Regions from separate parts of the Pseudoalteromonas sp. TB41 genome, predicted to be linked through region 2. Evidence: predicted binding sites of a transcription regulator. Region 2 holds the regulator's gene; the other holds the start of a gene.
The links. Region 2 encodes FliA, which starts transcription of late flagellar genes. Its sites were predicted from a motif close to CTAAAGNTNNNNNNNNNNNNGCCGATA; they were not measured.
Positions count from the first base shown of each region.

Region 1: L641_RS0117845 (DUF4402 domain-containing protein) is a predicted target of FliA. The motif match lies at 2,753-2,779, and genes of this name have one in related genera.

Region 1 covers NZ_AUTH01000102.1:5,105-12,582, reverse strand. Annotated here, with positions in the region: gene L641_RS0117865 (thymidylate synthase) at 1-2, shown strand, start outside; gene galU (UTP--glucose-1-phosphate uridylyltransferase GalU) at 20-898, shown strand; gene L641_RS0117855 (SPOR domain-containing protein) at 1,175-2,026, shown strand; gene L641_RS0117850 (SPOR domain-containing protein) at 2,097-2,693, shown strand; gene L641_RS0117845 (DUF4402 domain-containing protein) at 2,830-3,420, shown strand; gene L641_RS0117840 (DUF4402 domain-containing protein) at 3,453-3,899, shown strand; gene L641_RS0117835 (fimbria/pilus periplasmic chaperone) at 3,913-4,743, shown strand; gene L641_RS0117830 (MSCRAMM family adhesin SdrC) at 4,875-7,478, shown strand, end outside.
Region 2 covers NZ_AUTH01000082.1:44,952-52,429, forward strand. Annotated here, with positions in the region: gene flhB (flagellar biosynthesis protein FlhB) at 1-305, shown strand, start outside; gene flhA (flagellar biosynthesis protein FlhA) at 377-2,485, shown strand; gene flhF (flagellar biosynthesis protein FlhF) at 2,507-3,997, shown strand; gene L641_RS0112235 (MinD/ParA family protein) at 3,990-4,850, shown strand; gene L641_RS0112240 (RNA polymerase sigma factor FliA) at 4,877-5,587, shown strand; gene cheY (chemotaxis response regulator CheY) at 5,628-6,011, shown strand; gene L641_RS0112250 (protein phosphatase CheZ) at 6,028-6,795, shown strand; gene L641_RS0112255 (chemotaxis protein CheA) at 6,810-7,478, shown strand, end outside.

The DNA.
Region 1 (7,478 bases), on a different contig from region 2:
AAAAAATAAGGAGAGCATAATGAAAGCAGTGATCCCCGTAGCCGGCCTTGGAACACGTATGTTACCGGCAACTAAAGCAATTCCAAAAGAAATGCTGCCCGTTGTAGACCGTCCACTCATTCAATACGTTGTTAGCGAAGCGGTTGCCGCTGGTATTAAAGAGATAGTGCTAGTAACGCATTCGAGTAAAAACTCGATTGAAAACCATTTTGATACCAGCTTTGAACTAGAGGCAACATTAGAGAAACGTGTAAAGCGGCAATTACTTGCCGAAATACAGTCTATTTGCCCTAAAGATGTGACCATTATTCATGTACGTCAAGGTGAAGCAAAAGGCCTAGGCCATGCTATTAACTGTGCCGCCCCTATTATTGGCAATGAACCTTTTGTGGTTATTTTACCCGACGTTATTATTGATGATGTAGAAAGTGACCTAACAAAAGACAACTTAGCTGAAATGATTACTCGCTTTGAGCAAACTAAACACAGTCAAATTATGGTTGAGCCAGTCCCTAAAGATGACGTAGATAAATTTGGTGTTGTGGATTTAGGTGATGTTGAGTTAAACCAAGGTGAAAGCTCACCCATTCAAAGCATGGTAGAAAAACCACCCGTTGACGAGGCACCTTCAAACCTTGCTGTGGTTGGTCGTTACGTGTTGAGTAAAAATATTTGGCCATTACTGGCTAAAACCCCTCAAGGTGCTGGTGATGAAATTCAGCTAACAGATGCAATAGCCATGCTTATGCAAGATGAAAAAGTAGATGCCTACGCAATGAAAGGCCGAAGCCATGATTGTGGCAGTAAAATTGGTTATTTAAAAGCAACCATTGAATTTGCTCTTCGTCGTGATGAATTCGCCGGTGAGCTTAAAACGTTTATTAAAACGTTAATTTAAATAAACTTATCATTATTAGAAGCGCCTATATGGCGCTTTTTTTGATTGTAAAATAGCTTTTTTAGTATTTTAAATTATCACTATTTTTGCAGTTATACAGACATATTTAACATTGTGTTGTAATCTTTATGTTAACCCAAGTTGTTTTGTTGTTAACGTGCTTTGTTGATTCAATTGAAAATTGACTTGATTGAGCGGTCTAAACTATTGAAAGAGAAACAATCAATGTGTGAATACAGCAAAAAGTATCACCGATATCTGTTAGTCGTATTACTGTTGTTATTAAGTACTGGTTGTACGATATCGCCTGATAAAACATCATTAAATGAAGAAGTTAAAGACTCACCTGAATATGTAACCATCACAGCGCTCGAGCTTGCTCAACTAAAAGATGCCGCCTTGCAATGGCAGCAAGCGCGCTCTGGCATAGAGCGGCTATTAAAGTTAGAACGTGAGCTCACATATTTAGTTGATCACCTAGATATTATTAACAGTAAAGCAATAGCGCAATCTAATCAGGCTGTTAGCAATCGTTATGCTCGCTCAGTAATAAACACAAAGGCGCCGCCAAATCTTAGATATGGTAATAATTACGCAAGCACCTCAGATAAAGTTGAACGACCAAGGCAAAGGTATAGTAATCGCTACGCAAAATCCTCTAAAGGGGACGCTCCATACAATCAGCGACACAGTAGTCGCTATGCTAGCGTGCCTACAAAAATGATTACAGCCCCTTCAAAAAGCTACAGTAAGCGCGCTGTTAGTTTGCCTGCGAAAGCAACGAACTCAATCGTGAAGAAAAAAGTATTCCCTCAAACATCGAAGCTAACAAAAGTGGCAATGGTTGATACCAACAAAAAAGTATTTGCATTGCAGGTTGCGTCACTCGATTCACAAGAGAGTGTTGCCAAAGAATGGAAGCAAATTAACAAAAAAGCAGCGCCTTTGTTTAAGGACAAAATCACGACAAATATTGAAAAAGCAAAGGTTAATAACAAAACCTATTATCGACTAAAATTAGGTGAGTATTTTAACTTTAAAAGTGCAGAGGATGATTGCGAGGTATTTAAATTTTATAAAGTTGACTGTTTTGTGAGTAACTACACTGACGGACCAATCAGGTTATAAAACAATATTACTTGGCGCTTTTATTGCATAATAGCTGTAGATAGCTAGTCTTTTGTAATGGGTGCCTAAAGTGAAACTTTATTTAATAACATTATTAATACCATTTGCATTAGCTGGTTGCAGCAACCAGCTAATGCCTTCAGATTCACAAAGCGATAAGCTTGTACGTGAAAAAGATATAAAACCTTACCTAGAGCAATGGGATAACAACAAAGAGCAAATAGCGCGCTTAAGCACCATGGAAGAAGACTTATCGTTATTGATTCAAGCGCTTTCTGCACAAACAGATATTGATACCGTACCAGAGCCGATGAAAGAGAAAGTTAAACGTGTTGAGTATGGCTCTAAGCAATCGTTACAACACTCATCAGAAACCGCTTTAGCTGATAACACTACCAGTACAAACAAAGCAATGTACGGTGTGCAAATTGGACGTTATTTAATTTCTAACGGAGCCAAAAGGCAAGTGGAGCGACTAAAAGAGCAATACCCTCAATTAAACAGTATTTTGCAATACCGTATTAATGAGCAAAAAAAAGAATCAACTATCTTTTATAGTGTTGTAGCAGGCCCGCTAAAAAATCAACAACAGGCGGCGCAGTTGTGTTTGTTTTTTTATAAGATGGGTAATAAATGTACCTTAGCGGCATTTTCAGAGGATGTTTAAGGTTTTTTTCGCTTATTTTTGCATCCTGTTATTATAAATCAAAATAAAGTAAATATTTTTTAACTTTTTAGTGATTTTGGCCGATACTTAAATTAACCTGAACAAAAGGTTAATAACATATATCTAAGGGAAAACTATGAACAAAATATTTACTAAAGCAGCATTGGCTGCGTCAATGGCTGCTCTTTCTTTTGGTGTAATAGCGGAAACTGCGACATTTAACGCAGGTGTAACTGTTCAAAACGCATTTACTTTTCAAAGTACTGCAGATTTAGATTTTGGTACTATTCGTGCTACAGCAGATACAGCTGCAACAGATACGGCGACTCTTGTTCTTGCAGCTAATCCTGCAACATCATCGATAACAGCAGCTTCAGGTGCGGGCGCAGAAATTGCAGTACTTGCAGCAGGTACGCCAGCTTCTTTTTCAGTGTCTGGGGTTTCTCCTTTTGCAACGCTTACAATTGATGCGACAGGTGTATCGGGTGCTATTTCTCCAGTAACTGCTCCTGCAGGCACTGCAGGCTTTACACTTGGTACTCCTACTTACTACGTATTAACTGGCGCAAACCCAAATAGTGCAGCAACAACAACTATCCAAGTTGACTCTACAGGCGCTGCTACATTTAATATGGGTGCGACATTAACTACAGATGCAACAACGCCTTCAAGTGATTACATTGATGGCGATTACAGTGGTACATTCACATTAATATTAGATTATTAATAGTATTTGCCTGCCTTAATGGCAGGCGCTTTGTGCTAAAACTTATTTTACTACTAAGTGTTTTTTTTAGCGCTAAAGTACTTGCTCAGGTGACCGTTCTTGAACCTCTAAACTTTGGTACGATTGTTGTCGTAAAAAATACACCTAGTAGCTCAATCACTCTTTTACCAAGTGGAACCAGTTCGACAACCAACATACATTTAATGCACAGTGGAAATCCTGCAGAATTGCTTTTTGAGGGATACGGGGCACGAGTACAATTAAACATAAGTGATACAGGTGTATATCCATCCCTTAGCAGAGTGAATGGTGGAAACGCTTTTATACTTAACAATGTCATTTATGCTTCTTCAGTAACAACAAACGCATATGGTATGGGGGTTTTAAAGGTTGGCGGGCAGTTAAGCACCAGTGGCAACGGGCAACCATATATAGACGATAACTACAGCACCACAATTGAATTAACAATTTCGTATTAAGAGCAATCTCAAAATGAATTTATATAAACTTTTTTTAATACTTGCATGTGCCAGTCAACTATTTATAGGCTTTAATAGCCAAGCCAATTTACTTATCTCTCCAACTCGTATTTCTTTTGATGAGCGCCAACGCGTTGCAAAAGTGATTGTAATAAACAATGGCGATGAATATCAGACATACCGTTTAGAATGGCAGGAAAAAACAGCAAAGCCAGAAGGTGGATATATTACCTTAACTGATAGGCAGATACTTCCTTCATCATTAAGCAATATGGTACGTATGAGCCCATCACAGGTACGCCTAGCTCCAGGTGAGCGTCAAATAGTAAAGCTTGCACTTAGAAAACCAAAAGGTTTGGACGATAAAGAGTATCGTTCGCATTTATTATTTAAGGCCCTACCCAATGAAACTAAAAGCAATAAACAAGGAATGGGTATCACAATTAATATGATTTTGAGTTATTCCATACCAATTATATTACGCCAAGGGGCTAAAATACCTGAAGTAGATATTGAATCTGTTGAAGTAATAAAAAATCAAAAAAATAACGCATTACTTGTCTCGCTTGCGAGAGCAGGAAACTATAGTACTTTTGGTAAAGTTGAAGCTTTTTACCAAGCAAGTAATAGTAGTGAAGAAATGAAAGTGTCTATGATTAACGACTATAGTATTTACGCTGAAGTGCCATTGGCTAGATTGACGTTAAATCTATTTGAAAAAAATGCGATTAAAGGTTCTGGTAAGTTGCGTATTGTATATTCAGGTTTAAAAGAATATCAAGGTATCAAATTTGCCGAGAAAGTGGTTAATATTAATGCAAGCTCAGTAGGGTTATTAAACTGATTTTAAAAATGTATTTTACATGGTGTGTGAGCTTAATACTGTTTGTGTTAAGTTTTTCTGTACACGCGTCTGTAAATAAAACAGACGCTATATATAACACTTTATTTAATATTGAGAAAAAATGGCAGGCTTTGACTGACGAGCAAGCTCTGAATACAGGGCAATTAAAGCTCGAAAAAAATGAAGGGCAAGAGGTCACGCTTTTTAACAACGCTGACGATAAAAGCGCAGGTATCCCTGTGGGTGAACTATTGTTTTTTTCAGCATACCTACGCCAATATTATTTAGGGGAGTTGGTTGCAATAAAAAGTGAAAGTGGCGCTTGGATTGAACTTAACAGTTTATTTGAGCAACTTAACTTTGCAATTACCATTAATAGTGAAAACTTAACCGCACAAGGGTGGTACATTTCACCTGAAAATCGTTTTGAACTGAACTTAAATAATAAAGCGGTAGTGATAAAGAACGAGGTTTATTCATTTTCAGAGCAAGACTACTATCTTGATTCCGGTGATGTGTTTGTTGATTCAGCACTTTTAAATCAATGGTTTGAATTAAACATGCGGCTTAACTTTAATTCTTTAGAACTTGGCTTTTCACCTAAGCAAGTTTTACCAATAGAACAAAAACTACAACGAGAAGAGCGGAAAATATCATCGAATGCGAATAATTTAGAGCCCACATTACCTTGGAAAGCCAGCCCTTACCAAGCAGTATCTACACCAGTAGCTGATTTACAACTTAGTTATTCTGCAAATGAATCTAACCGTTCTTTAGATTACTCAATTTTAGGTTCGCAAGATCTCGCTTATTTAAAAAGTGAATACTACCTTGCAGGACAAAACGGCGATGTTATTAGGGATTCACGTTTGTCTTTTAGCCGTGAAGACGCAAGCGCAAGCTTATTAGGGCCGTTAAATGCAACTAGTATAGCGTTTGGTGATGTACTTTCTACGCAAATAGGAAGTAACTTTACTAGTAACTACGCACGTGGAGTTAAAATAAATAACAAACCGTTGTATAAAAAGGTAAATAGTAATCAAATAAACTTAACTGGTGCAATACAGGCTGGTTGGGATGTAGAGCTATATCGCAATAAAATTTTAATTGGTCAGCAGCTTAGTTTACCTGATGGGCGCTATCTTTTTGAAAATATAGACCTACAGTTTGGGACTAATACGTTTGAGCTTATATTTTACGGGCCACAGGGACAAGTAGAGCGCAGAGTTGAAGAGTATTTAATTGATGGTAATAGTTTAAATGAGGGAGAAGGCTTTTATGAGTTTTCATTAACCCAAGAGGGCGAGCAGGTCCTCACAACACCAAATTACTTCAACGATCAACAAGGCTGGTTATTATCAGGTCGCTATGAACAGGGGGTAACTGACTACTTTTCTGTTTATGCGGGGACATCGGCTCTAAAAAATGATAACGCAGAGAATCAAAATAATTATGCGTTTGGCTCTAATTTGAGTATTTTTAATCGTGTATTAATTAATTTAGATTATGAAAAAAGTAATGACAGTGAAAAAGAGCTTGAACTTGCAGCCAGAACTGAACTTGCCGGTCAATCTTTGCGCTTTAGTATGCGAAAAGCATCACTATTATTAAATGCTAGCTCGCACAGTAATTTATATAACGATATAGACGTTTATGAGTTATTTGTATCGGGTAATGTTATGCAAAATAATTATGGTCAGTTAAGTTATCAAAACACGGCGTCACATATAAGTAGTGATACTCAACAAAGCACCCTTAGGTTTGGAAATAGCTTAAATTACTATAATAGCGGCTATTCGTTTAATAATAATTTACAGTGGTCAGATAATGACACCTTTTTTGGTAGTAGCCGGTTGCAAAAACGTTTTGGACGTTTGAGTACGCGTTTCGGTATTAACTACGAAATTAAACCTGAAAGTGAAATTACGAGTTACGAAACGGAGTTTAGCCGAAACCTAAGCTCTAATTTACAAGCAGAATTAAAATTAACACACCAGCTAGAAGATAACATTAAGTTTGCTGAGTTAGGATTAAATTGGCAAGCTGAGCTGTTTAGCTTAAATAGTAATTTTAATTACGATAGTGAGAATAATTGGCGCATCGGTTTATTTGGTCGCTTTAGCCTAGGTTATGACGCTAAAAATAACAACTACTTTGCTAATAGCCGTAGTTTAGTGCAGTCGGGTTCGTTAATGGTGCATGTATACCTTGATACAAATAATAACGGAGTATTTGATAAAGGCGAGCAAAACTTAGAAGGGATAAAAGTTAAAGGGCTACAAAATTATCGAAGAGCCGTTACCGATGAAAACGGTATAGCCTTATTATCAGGGATGCCAGCTAATTTAACCACAGATATAGTTATTGAGCCTGACAGCATTAGCGATCCATTCTTAATTACCGCAAACGATGGTTTTTCTATTACGCCCCGTGCCGGTTTTGTTGAATATATGGAAATACCGCTTAATCACAGTAGTGAATTGGAGGGAACTGTTTACAAACGAGATGAGCAAGGCAGCAGTGAAGTGCAGCCTTTTGCTACCGTTAAATTACTCGATAAACAAGGTAACCAAGTGGCGCAAACTCAAGCTGCCTATGATGGCTATTATTTGTTTACCGATTTACGCCCTGGCGAATATAAAGCGGTTATAGATGATAAGTTTAAGCAACGTAAGTCCTTAAAAGATACGCAACAAGTAATGGTGAATTTACCAGCGCAAGGTGAAGTAGTAATG
Region 2 (7,478 bases):
CTTTAAAATACGATACAGAGCGAGCAGGCGCGCCTATTGTATTAGCCAAAGGTGTGGATGAGCTCGCCATGCAAATTCGTAAAATTGCATTGGGTAATGAAGTGCCTATTGTTGAGTCTCCAACTTTAACCCGAGCGCTTTATCATACTGCAGAAGTGGGTGAGCAAATCCCCGATCAGCTATTTACTGCGGTTGCTCAAGTGCTTGCTTATGTGTTTCAGCTTAAACGGTTTAAAAAAGGCCGTGGAAAACGCCCTGTTGCCCTTAATAAAAAGCTGCCTATCCCCGATGAATTTAAGTATTAACTGCTAACCAACTAACTTGGAATAGTTATTGCAATTTCAGCGTAGTGTCAATTTTTTGAAATTGTAGAGTTATGGAATTTAAAGCGGTATTACAACAACTTAATAAAGATAAAAAAGAATATGCGAAGGGCGTTGGTACACCGCTTTTGGTGTTGGCTGCGCTGGGTATGGTTATTTTACCACTGCCTCCATTCCTGCTTGATATATTATTTTCGTTTAATATCGCGCTTGCGTTAGTTGTATTACTGGTCACTGTATACACCATGAAACCGCTTGAGTTTGGTATGTTCCCAGCCGTGCTGTTAATTGCAACCATAATGCGCTTAGCACTCAATGTGGCCAGTACCCGGGTGGTACTGCTTGAGGGTCATAACGGTGGGGATGCTGCTGGTAAAGTCATTGAAGCATTTGGTTCAGTGGTAATCGGTGGTAACTACGCCGTGGGCTTGGTGGTGTTTTTAATTCTGATCATCATTAACTTTGTGGTAATCACCAAAGGTGCTGGTCGTATTTCAGAAGTATCAGCGCGTTTTACTCTAGATGCTATGCCAGGTAAGCAAATGGCCATAGATGCAGATATGAATGCCGGTTTTATCAGTGCCGAGCAAGCCAGAGAACGTCGTGAGGAAGTAACTCGTGAAGCTGACTTTTATGGTTCTATGGATGGTGCTAGTAAATTTGTAAAAGGCGATGCTATTGCTGGCATAGTCATTTTAGTGATCAATATTGTGGGTGGCTTATTTGTTGGCATGATCCAACATGATTTAAGTTTTTCACGCGCTATGGAAGTGTACACACTATTGACCATTGGTGATGGCTTAGTCGCGCAATTACCTTCATTACTACTTTCAATTGGTACTGCAATTGTTGTAACCCGTCAAAATGAATCGCACAACATGGGCGATCAGTTTAAGAAGCAATTAGGTAACGAAAAATCGTTATTTATTGCCTCAGGTATCCTTATTACTATGGGCTTAGTCCCAGGTATGCCACACCTTGCATTTTTAAGCTTAGGGGCGCTTTTAGGTTACCTTGCATACTATACTCAGCAAAATAAACTGAAATTAGCCGCTGCAGAAGCAGAAGAAGCCGAAAATGCGGCCTCAGGTACCGGAATTGCGGCTAAACAAGAGCAAAAAGAACTGGGTTGGGATGATGTTCAACAAGTTGATGTTATTGGTCTAGAAGTCGGTTACCGACTCATTCCTCTCGTTGACCAATCACAAGGTGGCGAGCTGTTAAACCGTATTAAAGGAGTGCGTAAAAAACTATCTCAAGAGCTGGGCTTTTTAGTGCCGCCGGTGCATATACGCGATAATCTAGAACTCGACCCAAATGCATACCGCATAACCATGATGGGTGTATCAAGTGGTGAGGGTGAGCTTAAACATGGTGATGAATTAGCGATTAACCCAGGCCAAGTATTTGGCCCGCTAAAAGGAATTGAAACTAAAGATCCTGCGTTTGGTTTAGATGCGGTTTGGATAAAACCCGATCAAAAAGATGAAGCACAGTCTTTAGGTTACACGGTGGTTGATTCGGCGACCGTGGTGGCAACCCATATTAGCCAGTTACTCACCAATAGCGCCGCATTATTACTCGGACATGAAGAAGTACAGAACTTATTAGATATGTTAGGTAAGAGTCACCCTCGCTTAGTTGAAGGACTTGTACCTGAGGTATTACCGCTGACCACCATCGTTAAAGTACTACAAAATTTATTAAACGAAGGGGTGGCAATACGAGATATGCGTTCAATTGTTCAAACCCTTGTTGAGTATGGCCCTCGTAGCCAAGACCCAGATGTATTAACGGCTGCAGTGCGAATATCACTGCGTAGATTAATCGTCCAAGATGCCGTTGGTATGTCTTCTGAAATCCCTGTCATAACCTTGGCGCCTGAGTTGGAACAGATGTTGCATCAGTCACTTCAAAATGCAGGTGATGAAGGTGCCGGAATAGAACCAGGGCTTGCTGATAGACTTCAAACATCATTGAATGAAGCGCATCAAAATCAAGAAATGGCCGGTGAACCTTCAATATTGCTAACGTCAGGAATGTTACGCACTGTGTTATCTCGATTTGTTAAATACACCATTCCAGGATTGCGAGTGATGTCTTATCAAGAGATACCAGATGAAAGACAGATCAAGATTGTCAGCTCTGTAGGCCAACAATAAGATTTTAAAGGGGTTTGAATTATGAAAATTAAACGTTTTTTTGCTAAAGACATGCGCACTGCACTAAAAGAAGTAAAAGAAGAGTTGGGTGTTGATGCGGTTATTATGTCAAATAAAAAACTAGCTAATGGCGTTGAAATTGTTGCTGCAGTTGATTACGACAAAGCCGCGACAAAAGCGCCAGAGCAGCCTCAAAGCCAACCTGCTGCAAGAGCTTCATTTGCACATACTGAGCAAAGTTCACATAATTTTGTTAAACCAGAACCGCAACGCGCTCAACCTAAGCCACAGGCAAAGGTTGCAGATAGCTTACAAGCCTTACTAGAGCGTCAGTCTCCACGTCCTCGTTCAGCAGAGCTTGCTTCAATGTTTTCACACTCTGGCATTGACACTTCTGGTCACTATCAAGAACAAGAGCCTGTGCAATCACGACCTAAAAATATGTTTGAACGTGAACAAAGCGCGCCAGTGCGCCCTCACACCCAAGCCGATAGCTTAGGTTTTGACGATTTAGACAGTGGCTTTGACGATTTAGATTCACCTAGCGCACCGCGTCAGCAAACAATGCATAAAGAATCCAGTGACATCAGCACAATGCGTGAAGAAATGAACGCAATTCGTCAACTATTAGAGCACCAAGTATCAGGTTTAATGCAGCAAGATATGGCACGTCGCGACCCGACCCGTGCATGTATGATTGACCGCTTAGTCGGTATGGGGATAGAGAAAAATGTTGCTGAGCAAATGGCATGTTTTGTACCAGACGATGTGTCTCGCCAACAAGGCTGGAAAGCTTTATTGAACATGGTTGAAGATCAAATGCAAACTACGAACAACGAAATACTTCGCCAAGGCGGTGTTTTTGCGTTAGTCGGGCCTACAGGCGTGGGTAAAACCACCACAGTTGCAAAACTGGCAGCATTGGGTGCACAAAAATACGGTGCCGATAAAGTAGCGCTTATTACTACCGATACTTACCGTATTGGTGCTTATGAGCAGCTAGCAACGTATGGTCGTATTATAGGTTGTGGCGTTAAACAAGTTAAAGATGCAAATGAATTAGCAGAAGTTTTATACCATTTACGAAATAAACGTCTAGTCTTAATTGATACAGCGGGAATGAGTCAACGTGATTTACGCTTAACCGAGCAGTTAAACACCTTAATGCGTAATCAGCGTGTTGATATACGTAGTTATTTAGTATTAAGTGCGACGGCGCAAATTAATGTATTACAAGAAACAGTAAGGCACTTTAAAAAAGTACAGCTAAGCGGATGTATTTTTACTAAACTTGATGAGTCATTGAGTTTAGGTGAGATTATTAGTATTGCGATTCAAAATCGTCTCCCAATAGGGTATCTTACTAACGGTCAGCGAGTACCAGAAGATATTAGAGTGGCAAATGCCGAAAAACTAGTAAAAAAAGCTGAGCAATTGTATTTAAAAAGAATAAAAGCACAACAATCACGACACCAATCAGTGGCGTCGAGCACAGTAGAGATGTATGATTAACACAGTTTTAGATCAAGCAAGCGGCCTTCGCAAAATGAGCAAGAATAATAATAACGGCGTAAAAGTTATCGCTGTCACCGGCGGCAAAGGTGGAGTGGGTAAAACGAACGTATCCCTTAACACGGCAATCGCGTTAGGCCAACAAGGCAAACGTGTGCTTGTACTAGATGCTGATTTAGGATTAGCGAATTGTGATGTGATGCTTGGACTGCGCGTTGAGCGTAATTTATCTCATGTTTTATCGGGCGAATGTGAACTTGATGATATTTTAGTCGAAGGTCCCGCAGGCATAAAAATAGTGCCTGCAACATCGGGTTCGCAAAGTATGGTTGAGTTATCACCCTCAGAGCACGCTGGACTTATTCGTGCATTTAGTGAACTTAACACCGACTTTGATATTTTAATTGTTGATACCGCTGCGGGTATTTCCGATATGGTGCTGAGTTTTTCTCGCGCAGCGCAAGATGTGGTTGTGGTGGTATGTGATGAGCCTACATCAATTACCGATGCCTATGCTTTAATTAAAGTACTTAGCCGTGAGCACGGCGTTTATAAATTTAAAATTGTTGCCAATATGGTGCGTAGTTTACGCGAAGGGCAGGAATTGTTTGCAAAACTTTCAAAGGTTACCGACCGATTTTTAGATATATCAATGGAGTTGGTTGCAACGGTTCCATATGATGAAAATATGCGCAAATCAACGCGCCGCCAAAAAGTAATTGTTGAGGTTTTTCCTGGGTCGCCTGCTGCAATTGCTTTTAAAACACTGGCTACAAAAATTGCTAAGTGGCCAACACCTAGTCAAGCCTCGGGTCATTTAGAGTTTTTCATTGAGAAACTAGTTAGTAACTAACAATGACAATACCGGTGAATAGAGCTATGGGATATCAGTCAACACAAAATTTAAATATGATTGTTGAAAAGCATGCCTCATTAGTCAAAAAAGTGGCGTGCCATTTAATTGCTCGTTTACCGGCCAGTGTGCAGCTAGATGATTTAATTCAATCGGGTATGATTGGTTTAATTGAAGCTTCAAAAAACTTTGATGCGAGCAAAGGCGCAAGCTTTGAAACCTTTGCCGGTATTCGTATTCGTGGTGCGATGATAGACGAAATGCGCCGAGGCGATTGGGTTCCACGTTCAGTTCACAGAAAAAGCCGTTTGGTTGCAGAGACTATTGTTGCGCTTGAGAACAGTTTAAACCGTGAACCTAAAGATAGTGAAGTTGCTGAAAAACTTGAAATTTCGCTAAATGAGTACCATCATATTTTAAACGATGTAAATGTAAGCAAAGTGTTAGGTATTGAAGACCTTGGTATAGATGACGATGTGATTACACCTCATGGCCAAGATTTAGCACTAGACAAACCGTTCAATAATGTTAAAAATGAACGGTTTAATGAGTCTTTACTCAGTGCAATAAAGTCGTTACCGGAAAAAGATGCAATGGTGCTTTCTTTGTACTATAACGATGAGATGAATTTAAAAGAAATTGGGCATATACTCGATGTAAGTGAATCGCGTGTAAGTCAGATACATGGTCAGGCGATGATTAAGCTTAAAGCAAAAATCAATGACTGGATAAACTAGAAGTAAGTAAATAAAGGTTCAGGCCTCACTGGAGGATGTTTTGGATAAAAACATTAAAATTCTTGTTGTTGATGATTTCTCAACAATGAGACGTATTATTAAAAACCTGTTGCGCGATTTAGGTTTTACCAATGTTCAAGAAGCAGATGACGGGTCAACTGCTTTGCCTATGTTGCAAAATCAAGCGTTTGATTTTGTTGTAACAGATTGGAATATGCCAGGCATGCAAGGTATTGATCTTTTGAGGGCAATTCGAGCTGATGAAAAATTAAAGCATATTCCTGTTTTAATGGTTACAGCAGAAGCTAAAAAAGAACAAATAATTGCTGCGGCCCAAGCAGGTGTTAATGGTTATATTGTTAAACCATTTACTGCAGGTACATTGAAAACTAAATTAGAAAAAGTGTTCGAACGCTTAGGTTAATGAGAGGGAGAGGCTTATGTCAGCACCTGCTGCGCCTCAGATTACTTTAGAACAAGCTCGCCAGTTAGTTGTTTTTTTAGAAAATGGTGAGCAAGATAAAGCGAATCAGTTAATTTTAGAAACAGCTTCACAAGAGCAATCACAGTTATTTGCTGAGGTGGGTAAGTTGACGCGTCAACTGCACGAAGCTTTAAAAAGTTTCGAGTTAGACACGCGTTTAACAGACATTACCACTGATGCCATCCCTGACGCAAAAAAACGCCTTAACTATGTCATGGAAATGACAGAAAACGCAGCCAATAAGACAATGGATGCGGTTGAAGCAAGCTTACCATTAGCACAAGAAATCGCTGACGAAATAGCTGATATCAAGCCAACGTGGGATCGTTTAATGAACCGCGAAATAGAGCTTGGTGAGTTTAAATCACTTTGTCATAGTATTGATAAGTTTATGAGCAGTTCTCATCACAAAACCGATGAGTTACAAATGCTGATGACTAATGTGCTGATGGCTCAAGACTATCAAGATTTAACCGGTCAGGTTATTCGCCGTGTTATTGAACTTGTCCGTGAAGTTGAAGAAAGTTTAATTCACCTGTTGACTGCATTTGCAGCGCAAGGTGGTGAGGTTGAACCAACTGAACAACCAGAAAAAATAGAAGATCCCATTGTTGCACAAACACTAGCAGGTCCCGAAGGGCCTATTATTGATAAAGAAACGCGTAATGATGTTGTATCTGATCAAGATGAAGTTGATGATCTATTATCAAGTTTGGGCTTCTAATAGGAGAGTACTGCATGAGCTTTGAAGTCGATGAAGATATTTTACAAGACTTTTTAGTAGAGGCCGGAGAAATCCTTGAGCTTTTATCTGAACAGTTAGTAGAACTGGAAAACAACCCAGATGATACTGAGCTACTAAACGCAATATTTCGCGGTTTCCACACTGTAAAGGGTGGCGCTGGCTTTTTGGCTATGACAGAGCTTGTTGATGCATGTCATGGTGCTGAAAATGTGTTTGATTTACTGCGCCAAGGTGTAAGAACAGTTAACTCTGAATTAATGGATGTGATTTTACAAGCACTGGATACCATTAATGAAATGTTTGCCACGATTAAAAATCGTGACCAGCCAGAGCCTGCTGATCCAGAATTACTTGCAGTACTTCACAAACTTGGACAGCCACCGACAGCAGAAGAGCTTGCCGGCGATTCTGTGGTTGAAGATATAGCTCCTGTCGAAACCCCATCGGTAAAGCCCGAACCAGTTGCAGAGCAACCGAGCAACGATGCTGAAGAAGACCCGTTTGCTTTTGATGAATTATTTAGCGGCCCAGATAGCAGCAGTACTGAGTCTCAGATTGATGAAATAACCGAAGACGAATTCGAAAGCCTACTTGATGAACTTCATGGAAAAGGGCAAGCCCCACAAGAAAAACAATCATCATCAAGTGACAATGATGTCAGT